DNA from 3 places in the Brevibacillus sp. SIMBA_040 genome. Region 2 is predicted to be linked to each of the others. Evidence: riboswitches for the same ligand, from Rfam matches in the RefSeq annotation. Region 2 holds a riboswitch; each other region holds the start of a gene.
The links. Region 2 has a riboswitch for S-adenosylmethionine ahead of SB752_RS10490 (aminotransferase class I/II-fold pyridoxal phosphate-dependent enzyme). Riboswitches for the same ligand answer to the same signal wherever they lie in the genome.
Positions count from the first base shown of each region.

Region 1: linked by a shared signal. The riboswitch ahead of SB752_RS20580 (homocysteine synthase) and the one ahead of SB752_RS10490 (aminotransferase class I/II-fold pyridoxal phosphate-dependent enzyme) in region 2 are both predicted to bind S-adenosylmethionine.
Region 3: linked by a shared signal. The riboswitch ahead of SB752_RS30585 (hypothetical protein) and the one ahead of SB752_RS10490 (aminotransferase class I/II-fold pyridoxal phosphate-dependent enzyme) in region 2 are both predicted to bind S-adenosylmethionine.

Region 1 covers NZ_JAWRXI010000012.1:76,121-81,338, reverse strand. Annotated here, with positions in the region: gene SB752_RS20590 (MFS transporter) at 1-380, opposite strand, end outside; gene SB752_RS20585 (ArsR/SmtB family transcription factor) at 367-1,425, opposite strand; gene SB752_RS20580 (homocysteine synthase) at 1,572-2,876, opposite strand; SAM riboswitch class I at 2,970-3,077, opposite strand; gene SB752_RS20575 (hypothetical protein) at 3,201-3,440, shown strand; gene SB752_RS20570 (rhodanese-like domain-containing protein) at 3,569-3,877, shown strand; gene SB752_RS20565 (SCO family protein) at 3,924-4,550, shown strand; gene SB752_RS20560 (YqzG/YhdC family protein) at 4,552-4,887, opposite strand; gene rnjA (ribonuclease J1) at 5,147-5,218, shown strand, end outside.
Region 2 covers NZ_JAWRXI010000005.1:136,263-141,480, forward strand. Annotated here, with positions in the region: gene SB752_RS10475 (hypothetical protein) at 119-1,507, shown strand; gene SB752_RS10480 (DUF5665 domain-containing protein) at 1,602-1,931, opposite strand; gene SB752_RS10485 (pyridoxamine 5'-phosphate oxidase family protein) at 2,081-2,539, shown strand; SAM riboswitch class I at 2,623-2,746, shown strand; gene SB752_RS10490 (aminotransferase class I/II-fold pyridoxal phosphate-dependent enzyme) at 2,841-4,004, shown strand; gene SB752_RS10495 (trans-sulfuration enzyme family protein) at 4,001-5,188, shown strand.
Region 3 covers NZ_JAWRXI010000030.1:43,997-49,214, forward strand. Annotated here, with positions in the region: gene metH (methionine synthase) at 1-2,899, opposite strand, end outside; gene SB752_RS30585 (hypothetical protein) at 2,880-3,101, opposite strand; SAM riboswitch class I at 3,103-3,204, opposite strand; gene SB752_RS30590 (YjcZ family sporulation protein) at 3,422-3,532, shown strand; gene SB752_RS30595 (YcdB/YcdC domain-containing protein) at 3,605-5,218, opposite strand, start outside.

The DNA of each region.
Region 1 (5,218 bases), on a different contig from region 2:
GCAGGAACATAGAGCGGCTGGATCAGACCGTTGAACAAAGAAATGAGATACAGCGGCCAAAGGGCTTCAGGCTGGATGAGGATAACCCCGAATGTGAGGAAAAACACGCCGCTTCTCATCCATTGCGAAAAGACCATGACACGCTTTTTGTCGAATCGATCGAGATAAGGACCAATAATCAGCTGCAAAACTAGCGAGGGCAAGAAGTAGAGGAGCCACATCCCGCCAACAGCGGCCTCGGAGCCTGTAGCCTGGTAGATCAACCAGCTTGAAGCCAGCGTACCAAGTGAAGCCCCCAGCTCTGAAATCAATTGACCGAACAAAATCAGGCGATACGATCGTAAACGCCAGACGGAAACGGGCTGTTCAGCAGTTATCATCGGCCATATCCCCCAAAAATTGCTGCAGCAGGACGGGCATTTTATCCAATGCTTTGCGCTTGAATCTGTATTTGTTCCCTTTTCCCTCGACGAGGTGAGCGGAGCGCAAAAGAGACAGATGGTGATGTACAGTAGACTTGGCAACGCCTAATCTCTCAGTCATTTCTTGCAGACTCATCTCTTTTTCCGAAAGCATTTTGACCAGGCGCAGGCGGTACTCATCTCCCAGTACCTTCAACGTTTGCACCAGCATCTGGGACGGACGATACGGGTCAGCAGTGTCATGCAGGCTCTCGTCAGCTACCGGATAGTAAAAAATCTTGGTCCCCGCGTCATTGGCGTGAATGGTCCAAGGGCGGTATATGATTTGGGGGATGAGCAGCACACGGGTAATAGCGGGTTCCGGCGGATAGCTGCCATGTGTCGCCCACTCGACAAAAGCTTCGGCAGAAAGCCTTTCCTGCATCGCTTTTTTATGTCTGCAGTCACGCTCCAGAATACTGCTGATTTCAGCTTCCCGCGGCTTCACGTGTGTGTTGTACCAGCCCTCTATCAGAAGCAGCAAGTGGCTACGCAGCTTCTCCGGCTCGGTGGAGCCAATGTGAGCGATATAGGCCGGGAAAAAGAGGTGAGAGCGACAGGCATTCTGGAGTGCGTAAATCGCTGAGTCACTTCCACGTGCGGCCTTCTGACGCAGGTCTTGCAGCTCCTCGCCCAAATAGGGAAGAGCCTGATAACGCAGCTCCTCCGATGGCAACCCTTTGACATAGGAGAGAAAGGTGGACAGGTCAGAAAACGATTGCTGATGCAATAGTTGCAACAAGGTTTTCCACGTGTTGTTTTGTTTGGCATAGTCTAGCTCACGCAGGGTGACGGGATCGAGCTCATCCATAAGCTGTTGCCAATACTCTGCTGGCTGCTCCAGCGTCGGTCGAATGTCATCATAAGTGACAGCTGCAATACCGAGTGCCGCTTCAAAGAGAGGGGAAAACGACAGCTCGAGATGATAGGTTGTGCGTTCTGTGCCAATATTTAATAGGTTCATGTCTGGATACCCTTTCCAAATGAAATGATAGGTTGATTATAAAATATTCGAATATCATATTCAATGTTTTTCGAATTTAATCGAAACGCACATGAAAAAGCACGTAACTCTCTTAACGAGTTACGTGCTTTTTGGGCGGTGTTCAATTAGCTGACAGTGGAAAGCTCAGTTGCTTTTTTCAATGCCTGCTCCAGATCGCCAATAATATCCTCAATCGCTTCTGTACCGATCGAGAGGCGGATCAGCCCAGGTGTTACACCTGCTGCAGCCTGCTCTTCTTCATTCATTTGTTGATGCGTGGTGCTCGCTGGGTGAATGACGAGCGACTTGGAATCGCCCACGTTTGCCAGATGGGAGAATAGCTTCACAGATTCAATCAGCGTCTTGCCTTCTTTTACGCCGCCGCGAATACCAAAGGTAAGGATTGCGCCAGCTCCTTTTGGCAAATACTTTTGCGCAAGGGCATGATCGGCATCGCCCTCCAGACCAGGATAGCTAACCCATTCAACCGCTGGATGGTTCTGGAGGAACTTCGCCACTGCGAGAGCGTTTTGGCTATGGCGCTCCATGCGCAGATGCAGTGTTTCGAGTCCCTGCAGGAACAGGAAGGAGTTGATAGGAGCTACAGCAGCACCGATGTCACGCTGAAGCTGTACGCGAGCTTTGATGATATAAGCCAGCGGGCCCACAGCCTCTGTATAAACGACGCCATGATAGCTAGGGTCTGGAGTCGTCAAGCCAGGGAATTTACCGTTGCTCCAGTCAAATTTACCGGAGTCAACAATGATACCGCCGACTGCTGTACCATGACCGCCAATGAATTTGGTGGTGGAGTGGACGATAATATCAGCACCATGCTCAAATGGACGGCACAGGATTGGGCTGGCAAAGGTATTGTCAACAATCAGCGGAACGCCGTTTTCGTGAGCGATATCGGCAATCGCTTGCAGATCGGCTACATTGATGCGTGGATTGCCGATGGTTTCGCAAAAGAGTGCTTTGGTGTTTTCGTTGATCGCTGCACGGAAGTTCTCAGGATTGGACTGGTCTACAAAGTGAACCTTGATTCCGAGGCGTGGAAGAGTATGAGCAAACAGATTGTACGTACCGCCGTACAGGCTGCTGGACGCTACGATCTCATCTCCTGCATGCGCGATATTGAGAATGGCAAACGTAATGGCTGCCTGACCAGACGCTGTCGCCAAAGCACCTACGCCGCCTTCCAGAAGAGCGACACGTTTTTCAAAAACGTCCTGTGTCGGATTCATGATCCGTGTATAGATATTGCCCAATTCTTTCAAAGCGAACAAATTCGCTGCATGCTCTGTATCACGGAAAACATAGGAGGTCGTTTGGTAAATAGGGACAGCACGTGAGCCTGTTACAGGGTCAACCTCTTGTCCCCCATGGACTGCAAGTGTTTCTGGCTTCCATTGTTGTTGATCCGACATCATCATCTCTCCTTTTTCTATGGTAGAATGAATGCAATAAAAAACGGAGCCATTCTCCTGAGAAGAAGAAGGCTCCGGTCATGCGCGGGCTTGCGTTCATCTCTCAGAATCTATGGATTCTGCAGGAATTGGCACCGCGCATAGGCATATGCTGGTTGCCGGGTTTCATAGGGCCTGTCCCTCCACCGCTCTTGATGAATAAGTGTGTCAGTTATTGTTGTCACAATTGTATGAAAAACAATGCTTGGCTGTCAATCTTTAATTATGAGTTATCAGGGTGGAATAGAGGATATTTTATCGCGGACGCTGGAGGAGGAATCGAGATTGCAGGATGAACCTACAACAAACCAACAGAAAATAGCGAAGAGAATCGCGTTGATCGTTCTCAACCTGTTTTGTTATGGGCTTGTCATCTATTACGGTATTTTTGTCATCGAAAACGGAAGCGGACTCAGAGAAATCAACGAGTTTGGAAAATGGATGTTTATGCTCGTCTGTCTGCTGCTGGCATCCCTCTACGGTACGCTTCGCATCGTGACATGGATTCGTGAAGGGAAGATATAGAACCGTCACAAATTTGCCTTTGGACGTTCACACTCCGCTGTGGGACCCGTTAGAAATGAGTAATTCCGTATGATATGATGAGAGTTGATCATGATGCGTGTAATGTACATATAGGAGGATAAATGACCATGGAAAATAGCGTAAAGGAAATTACACCTCAGCAGCTTTTGGAGAAGCTGGAGGCAAATGAAAATGTACAAGTGATCGACGTACGCGAGCTGGAGGAGTGGAATTCTGGTCACATTAAACAGGCAAAGCTCATCCCGCTTGGTTTTTTACCGCATCGACTAGAGGAACTGGATAAAGACACTCCGATTGTGATGGTGTGCCGCAGCGGTGCACGCAGTCACTCAGCTACGGAATATTTGAGTGCACAAGGCTATGACGTGGCGAATATGGTAGGCGGAATGCTGGCATGGCCTGGTGAGAAGGAATAGGCATACATAGAGAAAAACGTTTGGGAAAGCAGGGGAGGAAGCATTCGTGAGTGAAGGCGCACAGCCACAACAGGCATCCGGGCTGCAAAAGCACTGGTTTACTGTGTTGGCAGGAATTATTATTCTGGCAATCGTTGGGGTGTTTGGCTACAAGTACATGGCGAGAGAACAAATTCCCGTTATGAAGCCGCTCCAGGACTTTTCCTTGGATAACAGCAACGGGTCTGCCTTTACTTTTTCAGAAGGAAAAGGGAAGGTCCGCTTGGTTGAATTTATGTTTACCAATTGTCCCGATATTTGTCCGGCGACTACCTACAACATGTCTAAGTTGCAGGATCAGTTAAAAGAAAAGAACCTGTTTGGAAATAAGGTAGAATTCATCTCCATTACGTTTGATCCTGATTTCGATACAGCTGAGGTCTTGCAGCAATACGCGGATAAATTTAAAGCCGACCAAAGCGGCTGGCAGTTCCTGCGTGGGGATGCACAGGCTGTAGAAAAAGTGACCAAGGACTTCGGAATTGCGGTTTTGAAGCAGCCAGATGGCACGATCGCCCATACTGCTCGCATGTTCCTCGTCGATGGTGACGGAAACATGCGTCGCGCGTATGGGATGGCAGCCGATATGGACATGGATCAGATGATGAAAGAAATGGTACAGCTAGCCGACTAGCTCATCGTGTTTCTTCATAAGTGATACGCACCATTTTTTCCGTTTTGGTTTCAAATTCAATATGAACGAGTAGCGCCCACCTGCGATTGCCCTCCTGGAGCAAAAGCTTAAACGTCTCCTCAGACGTGGTGGGCGTTTTCTTTATGCGTCCGACGTGCAAATAATCAACGATTTGAGCGTGAGGATGCTTTTGCTTTGTTTGCTGCATGGCGATTCTGCCCCATTTGGCATAAGGGGGCTGGGCTTCGGCAGGTGGAGCTAAAGACAAGCTCATCAGAAAAACGATCAGGACCGAAGTGAAAGAGATAATACGCGGGAATCTGGAAAAGACAAGCATACAGGGCACCTCCGACACAGGAAATATCGTACCGCTACGAAATAGTGTGTGCACAAACAACAAAAAGTTCATCTGGTCGGTTCTGACAGCGTGCCAGCTTGCTTTTCACCTCTATGGTTAGGTACAATTTTCCAGTCGATAATAAATACCAATTACTTAATATGTGTAGAATGGTGAGACTGGATGAAACGAACGCCTCGCGTTGTGTTACAATAAGAATGGCATGCTTAGTTCGGGTTCCCCAAAAAAATCATGCACGATGAAGTTAGGAGGAAAGAGATTGGGCGACGTTAAGATTTTCGCGATGGGCGGCCTCGGCGAGATCGGAAAA
Region 2 (5,218 bases):
TTCTGTAGGTACTAAGTCTTGTTTTATCTACCAATGCAACTTTTTCCAACCCTCTGGCGTCAGTAACTGTGCCCAAAGCAGCAAAATGATATTGGCAGTATAGAAGGGGGATTCACCAATGAAAAAGTATATGACCAAGCCTGTTTTAGCAGTTGTAGCTGCGGCGACCATTATCGGTGGGGTTACACCATTTTTGGCAAATGCAAGCTCAATTGCTTCGCCAAGCGCCACCAAGGTCGTTATGAACGACGAAGGCAAGCAAGTGACGCGCTACAATCTGAAAGAATTGGCACAGAACGATCCGACCACTCTGAACATGCTCCTGAAAAACCAGGCAGACCATCTGTATATCATTGTGGACAGCATTCATCTGAATACAAAGCTGCAAACGTATATGGAAGAAAACAAGGAAGAATGGGAGCGCATTTACAACCAATACTACAGCGATATTTGGCTGGAAGTGCGATTGGCTGAATCCAAAGAGGAAATTGTCAGTGTAAGCGCCCAGACAAAAGATAACAAGGTATATATTAGAGGAATTGTGACGCCAGAGGTAACCAAGGTAGTAGTTACCAAGCCGGACGGAGGTACCATCGACGTCGTACCTACAAGCGAGCACTCCTTTACCGTTACCTTTGCAGCATTAGACACGGTTACGAAAACGTACGTGACGATCAATGCCTATGAGGGCAAGGCGCTCGTTGACAGTGAAAAGGTAGAGCTTATCCCGCAGGCTGTCGAAGAAGCAGACATGATTATCCATACCGTTTCAGTACTCGATGCGAAAAAAGAAGAGCTGAAGGTTAAGGGTGTAGTGAAGCAAGGTGCAGACAAAGCCTATGTGACTTACAACGGTGAGAAAAAAGAAGCAAACGTCAAGAAGCTGTGGGATGGTGTTGGCAGCTTCTCCGTGACGTTGAAGGATGTAAAGGCAGGACCTAGCCAAGCGCTTGTCGAGCTTTACAAGGACGGCAAAAAAATCGACTCAGCATCTGTAGATGTAGAGATCGTGAATGCTCCTGTGAAAGAAGAAGCAAAAGCTTATACAATCACAGGAACAGCTGTTATTAACCCGAAATATGATAAGGTACAGATCAAAGGCGCTGTAGCAGGCTGGTCCAAAAAAGGGAAAACAAAATTAATCGTGATCGCTCCAGACGGAAAGAAGCAGGAAGTCAAGCCGAATGACAAAGGGGAATTTGATATCGAGCTGTCATTCAAAAATCGCTCCTACAGTGCAAAAACAATTCATTTTGAATTGTATCAGGATGACAAGCTTGTGAAGCAGGCAGACATTTTCCATAGTACAAAAGTAGTCGTCAAGCCGGGCGATCATGATGATGATAACGACGATGATGACAAAGATAAAAAGGACAAAAAAGACAAAAAGGAAAAAGGGAAGCAAAAAGATAATCCTCCCAATGGAAATGCGTATGGATATTGGAAGAAGCATGGCCAGGACTGGAACGATAACGATGACGATGACGATAAGGATCGTGACAAATAAGGAATTTATATGACGCTTATAAATTCCGGAACGCATGGAGACTTTCCGCTAAACGCGGTCACTCCTCATTGAGGAAGCCTCGATAGAGGTTTTCTTACGGCTTTTGATAGGATTGAACATATTCAACCAGCTGTCGAATAAAATCACCGATGATCGGGACAGAAAGAAATTGTGTCAACAGTGAGCCAAGAAGCGTGAGAACAATGGCTGTTCCGATAGTTAAACCAAGACCCCGGGCAAGACCTGCGAGGAAATTAATCCAGAGCAGCTTGCGCGGGGCTGTATAGTTTTGTATGACATCAGCCAATCGGATATCTTCTAAAAACATGGCTATTTTATGCATCCGTTCATTCAATTCGCGAACTTCGTGTAGCTCTCGTAGCATCTGATCAATTTGCGCTAGCATGCGGTCTGTAGGTGACATACGAAAAACCTCCTTATCCGTAATGGGACTTAGGTTTCTACCAGTTTAAGGGAAATGTCCTGCTAGAATCAAGGGACCGAGGTAACGTTTGCCTATCCTCATGCAGGGAGGTACAATAGGTATACAAAACTTTACAAGGAGGGATCGGAATGGCTGAAACTGTTTCCCGATCATTGTCTGAAGAATTATTTGCGCTCTTGCAACAGGAGCGTTTCATTACTTTGGGTACAATTGACCATGAATCGGGTGCACCGTCGCTCAGCTCCTTGTCTTGGACCTATGCGCCGAATGTCGAGTCGATCCGTTTTGCTGTGGACAATCGTTCGCGCATATTGATAAACATTGCGAAGGAACCACAAGTGGTACTCCATCTGATCGGGGCAGGATCTTCGTTTGCGATTAACGGAAAAGCTGTTCTCAAAACAGAGCGTTTAGAAGAGGTTCCCCTCAAGCTTGCGATGGTTGAGATCACGATTGAAACGATTCGAGACATCATGTTTTATGGTTCCCGTATTTCCGTTGAACCCCAATATGAAAAAACGTACGATAAAAATGCGGCGGCAAAGCTGGATAACCAAGTGATGACGGCTCTTAAAAACGCAAAGTAAGTATGAAAAAACCTTGTGGAAAATCTTGTTGACAACAAAGCGGACTATCCGTTAGTATTAAGCAATCAAATTGAATAGCAATCTTCTTATCCAGAGCGGCGGAGGGACTGGCCCGATGATGCCCGGCAACCAATCACCTGTATTCATGATACAGGGAGATAATGGTGCTAATTCCTGCAGAGTTATTCAAACTCTGAAAGATGAGAAGGTCTTGCTTACGGAAACGTAATCAAAGCCTTCTTTCAGAGGAAAGGGGGCTTTTTTCATGCCCCTCGAACACCATTGGAGGGAGAGAAATTAGATGCATTTGGAGACAAAATTAGTTCAGGCAGGCGTAGGAAAAGATGAAATGACTGGGGCGGTGAACTTCCCGGTATATTATGCTACCGCTTATCGCCATCCATCCTTGGGACAGAGTACCGGATACGATTATACCCGTACAGCCAATCCAACCCGCTCTGTTTTGGAGGAAACGATTGCCGAAGCAGAAGCAGGTGATGCCGGCTTCGCGTGTGCATCTGGAATGGCTGCTGTTCATACCGTTATGGGCTTGTTTTCCCAAGGTGACCACCTGATCGTATCGCTCGATTTGTACGGCGGAACCTATCGCTTGTTTGAGCAGCTGCTCTCACGGTATGGGCTGACATTTACGTATGTAGATTTGCGAGACATCCAAAAAGTAGCGGATGCGATTCGTCCGGAAACAAAAGCCATTTTTGTAGAGACGCCTACAAATCCATTGATGCAGATAACAAATATTCGAGAAGTAGTACAGCTGGCAAAGAATCACGAGCTGATGACGATTGTAGACAATACATTCATGACACCCTATTGTCAACGCCCACTCGAATTGGGAGCGGATATCGTGCTTCATAGTGCAACGAAATACTTGGGAGGACATAATGATGTTCTTGCAGGGTTAATTGTAACAAAGGGAGCGGAGTTATCTGAAAAGATGAGGTTTTTGCATAATTCCATTGGAGCTGTGCTCGGACCACAAGATAGCTGGCTTTTGGTTCGCGGAATAAAGACACTTGCTCTGCGCATGGAGCGGCATGAAGCAAATGCGTTTGCTGTAGCAGCCAAGCTCAAAGAGCACCCGGCAGTTGCTGAGGTCTTTTATCCGGGGCTTGCCGAACACCCTGGTCACGACGTGCAAAAAAGTCAAGCAAGCGGGTTTAGTGGCATGGTATCGTTTCGGGTAAGGTCGGTTGAACAGGTAGGACTGTTTTTACAAAATTTACGAATCGTATCTTTTGCAGAGAGCTTGGGCGGGGTAGAGTCGTTGTGTACATATCCTACGACACAGACACACGCGGACATTCCGCAAGAGGTACGGGAATATGTGGGGGTATGCGACAGACTATTGAGACTGTCGGTAGGGATTGAGCATCCGGATGATCTGATTGCTGATCTGACGCAAGCATTGGATGCAAGCCTTGTTGTAGGGGGGGCGCTACGATGAACTTTGCTACCAAGGTATTACATGGTACTTCGTGCTTCGATCCAATCACGGGTGCATCGTCCGTCCCGATTTATCAGGCGTCCACGTTTCATCAGGCAGATCTGGACCAACCGGGAACGTTTGATTATGCGCGCTCGGGCAATCCCACCAGAGCTGCACTTGAAGAAGCGATTGCAGGTCTGGAAGGGGGAGAACGCGGCTTTGCTTTCGCCTCCGGGATGGCTGCGATATCCAGTGTATTCATGCTGTTCTCAGCAGGTGACCATGTGGTAGTGGCAGAGGATGTATACGGGGGGACTTTTCGGTTTTTAACCAGGGTATTATCGAGAATGGGCATCTCCGTGACTTTTGTAGACGCGAGTCAAATAGAAGCAGTCCGTGCGGCGATTATACCAACTACAAAAGGGATTTATCTGGAAACACCTTCCAATCCAACGTTGAAAGTGACAGACATTGCAGCCGTATGCCGGATTGCCAAACAGCATGACGTCCTGGTCATTGTAGACAACACATTCATGACTCCATACTACCAGCGCCCTTTGGAGCTAGGTGCTGACGTTGTCATTCACAGTGCAACCAAGTTCATTGGTGGACATAGCGACGTAGTCGCCGGATTGGCTGTCACTCGTGATGCTGCGCTGGGAGAACAGCTGTACTTTATCCAGAACGGCATGGGAGCCATTCTGGGTGTGCAGGATTGTTGGCTCGTAATGCGAGGACTGAAAACGCTCAAGGCGCGACTGGATGTCAGTACAAACACAGCAGAGCAGCTGGCGAATTGGCTCGCGGCACATCCTGAAATTACGCACGTCTATTATACAGGCTTGAAGGAGCACCCTGGACACCAGGTACAAGCGAGTCAATCCAGCGGGCATGGCGCCGTGCTTTCCTTTGATGTAGGGAGCCGTGAGCGGGCAAAGGCATTGTTTGATCGGGTGAAGCTCCCGATTGTGGCTGTTAGCCTTGGAGCAGTCGAAACAATACTCTCCTATCCTGTGACCATGTCACATGCGGCGATGCCAGCAGAAGAGCGGGCAGCACGTGGAATTACCGATGGATTAATCCGTCTTTCTGCCGGCTTGGAGGACGTCAATGATTTGATTGAAGATTTGAAGCAGGCATTGGAAAATCTGCCGCCGCTCAAACAAATAGAGGAAGTAAAAGAGGCATTCTCCCGGGCTTAGCCTGAGGGGAATGCCTCTTTCTTTTTACGT
Region 3 (5,218 bases), on a different contig from region 2:
AAACATCGTTTCCGTCTGCTTGCGCCGGGAAGAACTGGTACACACCATGTGCAGTGATCGTTCCGTTTTGCTTGGCATCAGCCAAGAGTTCCTCTACCAGTTCATACAATTGCACCACTTTTTCGTCGCCCGCTTCAAGCAGCTTGTCGACATTCCCACGAACACCTAGGTGTTTTCCCAGAAGCATCCGTAGATTCAGATAAGGCTGCAGATGGCTGATCGGATACGAACGCAGGACATGTCTCTCACAATCTGGTGGCAAATGAATCGGCACCGTGCGACTGATCACAGAACGAGCTGGCAGTGTCGACTTTTTCACCTCGACTACTGGTTGTGCCGTAGCCGCAGCCTCGATCAGATTTTTCTGTTCTTCGACGAGTCGCTCTCGCTCTTGCGGATTTTGCAAACGATTTACGAGGTCTAGTCCGTCCATTGCGTCTTTTGCATACAGAACGATTCCTTTATACTCCGGTGCAATCCGATTCGACGTGAATTTGCGAGTGAGCGCTGCGCCCCCCACCATCATCGGAACATCAATTCCTGCTTCACGCAAATCCTGCGCGGTGATTACCATCTGCTGTGCGGATTTCACCAACAGACCTGACAAACCGATAGCATCCGGCTTTTGTTCTCTGCACGCTGCAATCAACTGCTCAGGCGGTACCTTGATCCCCAAGTTAACGACATCATAGCCATTGTTAGCCAATATGATTTCGACCAGGTTTTTACCGATGTCGTGAACGTCACCTTTGACCGTTGCCAATAGAATCTTTCCTTTGGCGGCAGCGTCGGATTTTTCCATAAACGGCTCCAAGTAGGATACGGATGCTTTCATGACTTCCGCACTTTGCAAAACCTCTGCTACAATCAGCTGGTTTCCGTTAAACAGTCGGCCGACCTCTTCCATACCAGTCATCAATGGACCATTGATAATTTCAAGCGGCACGTATTTTTCCAGAGCCAGCTTCAGATCTTCAGTCAATCCATCTTTGGAGCCTTCAACGACATAGCGAGCAAGACGCTCTTCCAAAGTCAATGAGGATACCTCGACACTCACTTCCCTTTTCTTTTGGCGATAAAATTCGGTAAAGGCAGCGAGAGTCTCATCATTGGTCTCAAACAACAACGCTTCGGCCAGCTTTCTTTCGCTCTCAGGAATCGACGCGTAACGCTCCAGCTTCTCTGTATTCACGATTGCGTAATCTAGCCCAGCTAGTGTCGTGTGGTACAGGAACACTGCATTCAGCACCTCGCGTCCTGCGGCCGGCAATCCAAAGGAAACGTTACTTACACCTAAGATGGTCTTGCACTCTGGCATCGCTTGCTTGATTAAGCGAATGCCTTCGACTGTTTCTTTTGCAGAACCAATATATTGTTCATCACCTGTCCCCACAGGGAAGACTAGTGGATCGAAGATAATATCTTGCGGATTCATGCCGTATTGCTTGACGAGGATATCGTAGGAGCGCTGCGCTACTTCCAGCTTCTTTTCGCGCGTAACCGCCATCCCTGCTTCTTCTATCGTGCCAACAACAACCGCTGCGCCATATTTGTGGATCAGCGGAGCAACCTCTTCAAACCGTTCCAATCCATCCTCCAGGTTAATCGAGTTCAGAATCGCTTTCCCTTGGGAATAACGCAATCCCAGCTCCATCACCTTGGCATCGGTCGAATCGATCATGAGAGGGGCTTTTACCTTTTTCGCGATGAATTGCAGGAATTTTTCCATATCTTCGTATTCTTCACGGTCTGGGTCAGCCAAACAAATGTCGATTACGTGTGCTCCACGTTTTACCTGTGCACGGGCAATATCGGATGCTTCCTCATACTGACCGGCTGCGATCAGATCGCGGAATTTTTTAGAACCGATAACGTTTGTACGCTCCCCTACAAGCAGAGGACGACTGTCGTCTTCCACATACACAACCTCAATCCCGGAGACTGCACTTACGGAATCGGCAGCACCGCTTCGTGGCTTACAGTCCTTCAACGCCTCAGCCATTGCCCGGATATGATCCGGTGTGGTACCACAGCATCCACCAGCGACGTTCAACCAGCCTTGCTCAGCAAACGCGAGCATTTTGGAAGCGAGGCCTTGAGGGGTTTCATGGTAGTGACCATTTTCATCGGGCAAACCCGCATTGGGATAGCAGCTTACTCCGCATTGTGCAAGTCCGGACAAGGTACGGAGATGATCACGCATAAACTCTGGACCTGTCGCACAGTTCAAACCAATCGTTACCGGTTTTAAGTGCTCCAGGGAGATATAAAAAGCTTCGATGTTTTGACCTGCCAATGTCGTTCCCATCGGCTCGATGGTTCCTGAAAGCATCACGGGAATTTCTTTTCCCAGCTCGTCAAATGCTTTGCGGATACCGATACCGCCCGCTTTAACGTTGAGCGTATCCTGAGATGTCTCCAAGAGAAGCACGTCAGAGCCACCAATGATCAAGCCTTTTGCCTGACGGTAGTAAGCTTCGACAAGTTCTTCAAACGTAACGCCACCTGTAAGTGAGAGGGTTTTGGTGGTTGGCCCCATGGCACCCGCTACAAAGCGTGGCCACTCCTTTGTGGAGTATGCGTCGACAGCTTCCTTCGCCAAGCGTGCTGCTGCAATATTAATCTCCATGTCCTTGTCAGCCACATCGTACTCAGCCAATACGATAGAAGCCCCACCAAAAGAATTGGTTTCTACAATATCTGCTCCAGCTTCCAAATATTTCTCATGAATAGACCGGATGACATCAGGTCGGGTCAAATTCAGCAGCTCGTTACAGCCGTCGTATTCATCGCCACCGAAATCGTCAGCAGTAAGGTTCGCCTGCTGCAGCATTGTGCCCATCGCACCATCCAAAATCAGAATTTTTCGGGAAAGTTGTTCACGAAAAGTAGGTTTCATCAACTTGCTCCTTCTCTCCACTGCAATGGCTTATTTCTTTAATCGAAGATGAGAAAACCTGACTACGCCATACCAGCTGGCGAATGTCGCGGTTGCCCTGATACTGGCCTTTGGAATTTTGTAAATTCCTAATGGCACGAAAAAAATCCTCTTCTTTAGAAAGAAGAGGATTTGTCCGCGGATACAGCAACGCCTGAACCATCCTCTTATCTTTCAAAGCGCGTAGCTTTGCTGGAATTGGCACCGGATTTTTACCGGTTGCCGAGGCTTCATCAGGCCAGTCCCTCTGCCTCTCTGGATAAGAGTCGTACATTTTATGGAGTTATTCGTTTTTTGTCAAAAGTGATTGACGTTTGACAGTATCTTAACACCCCCCTGTCTCTTCGTCAATTGAGAATTTGTCTATTATTTACTCCTGTATGCTCCCCCTGCGCCCATTTTTATCATGACTAGTCATTCGCCCACGCCAACCTGTGCGTTCGTGTATAGACTAGAGCATAACGGAAAGGAGGGGAAACAAAAATGAGTACATCTTACTGCGGAAACGGATTCTTTGGCGACAGCTTCGCATTGGTGCTCGTACTGTTTATCCTGCTGGTCATTGTTGCGTGTTCGTGTGACGGCGGCTGCTAGTTAACCTGTAGAAAAGGGGCTATCGCCTAAAGCCATTTGCGTGGCTTGGGCATAGCCCTTTTTTGTTTTCTGTTAGTAAGGCTCCTTCACGATTTCGCCGGTTCGTGCATCAATATGCAAAAGCTTGCCTGCATTCTCGTCATGACTCCAAGGGATATAGGCCAGTATCGGACGATCGAGCCATTCATTGTCCTCATTCTTCAAAAGATACACAAGCTGCAATGGCATTGCGCGCAGATACTGTTCTACAGCCTGTTCCTTTGAAATGACGGAGGCTGCGTCCGGGAGCTCCACATGCGCATCTGTCTCTCTTCTGTTTTCAAACCCGTTTGCCTTCCCAGTGGAAGGATCGACAGTTACGATATACGCTTCATTTGGCTGCTTATCGAGAACAGGAATACCGTCTTTGCTCATGAAGAATTCAAATCCCCAGTTGCCTGATGCCACAGGTGTTGCAGCGCCAGGCTCGACAACCTCTGCCAGCTGCACTTCCTTTACCGCCGGGTCGATGTATTTCTCAAGCATCTCCAACGCCGCTTTTTCCGCCTCCGCGCGCTGGATCGTCACTTGGCTGCCCTGACGAGGTATTCCGAGTGCCATGACTCGTCCTGATTGTTCATCGGTTTCTACTACATAACGCTTTTCGCTGTTGTCAGTCCATACATAATTTTTTCGAGCATGTTTCGATTGTGGATCACGGTTTTCGTATTCGGCATATTTGAAGCTCTCCACACTCACACCGAATTCTTTGTGCAGCAATTTCTTCGCTTCTTCTTTTGACGTGACGATGCTATAGCTTTCGGGGGGTTGAAACGCAAATGCTTGTTCTTCCTTCCGTCGATCGTAGTCAAGGCCATTGTTTCCGGTGCTATAGGCAATCTTTCCACTCGTTCCTTCAATGTACCAGCCCAGTGAAGAAGGTTGACCGAGCTGGGAGGTGGATACAGACATCGTATATTCCAGCAGGGGCTTTGTTTGTGTTACCTTCCCTGATGCTCGATCTCGATTAACGGGAAAGTGCTGCAAGTAGTTTAATTTGATGTTGGCCTCCATTTCCTTTTTTGCCTTCTCTACAGAAACGGCAGATTTTCCATCCGGAAAAGATGCAAGCTCATGCTTTTTCATCGCTTCTTTGGAATAATAGACAATCCGTCCCGCTTGATTAACAGATATCCGGATCGTATCATTCATGACCGGCAGCTCATTGTAATATCGCTGGTATTCAATCGAGTCGTTTTTGTACGAGTATCGGTAATTTTTACTGTCCGCTCCAAGCATGTCCTGCAGGAAATGGTTTGCCGTTTTCTTTGCCAGAGCTTCCGGGGCTTCCTTCCAAATCCCCACTTCCTGAATTAGACGATAGGTCCGCAAATCCTCAGCTTTACCAGACACGCTGATTAACGCCTGATTCCAATCATCATCATCTGCATTTCCAAGCATTATTTCGAAACCGTCGTAATACATCGATTTGTTATCCAGTGCTGGCGATGGATTCAGCTCTGGAAGAGACTTCGTCAATTTCCCCAACAGCTCCTGTTCCTCTTTGTTTGTACGACCGAAAAATGCCACCTGGCCCTCGCTGTCAATTTGAACAGATATGATGTCAAACGGAATTCGAGCACCTTCCTGCTCTTTTTGGAACGTTACGTTCATCCACGTACCGTTGCGCATTCCTTCATCTGTCAA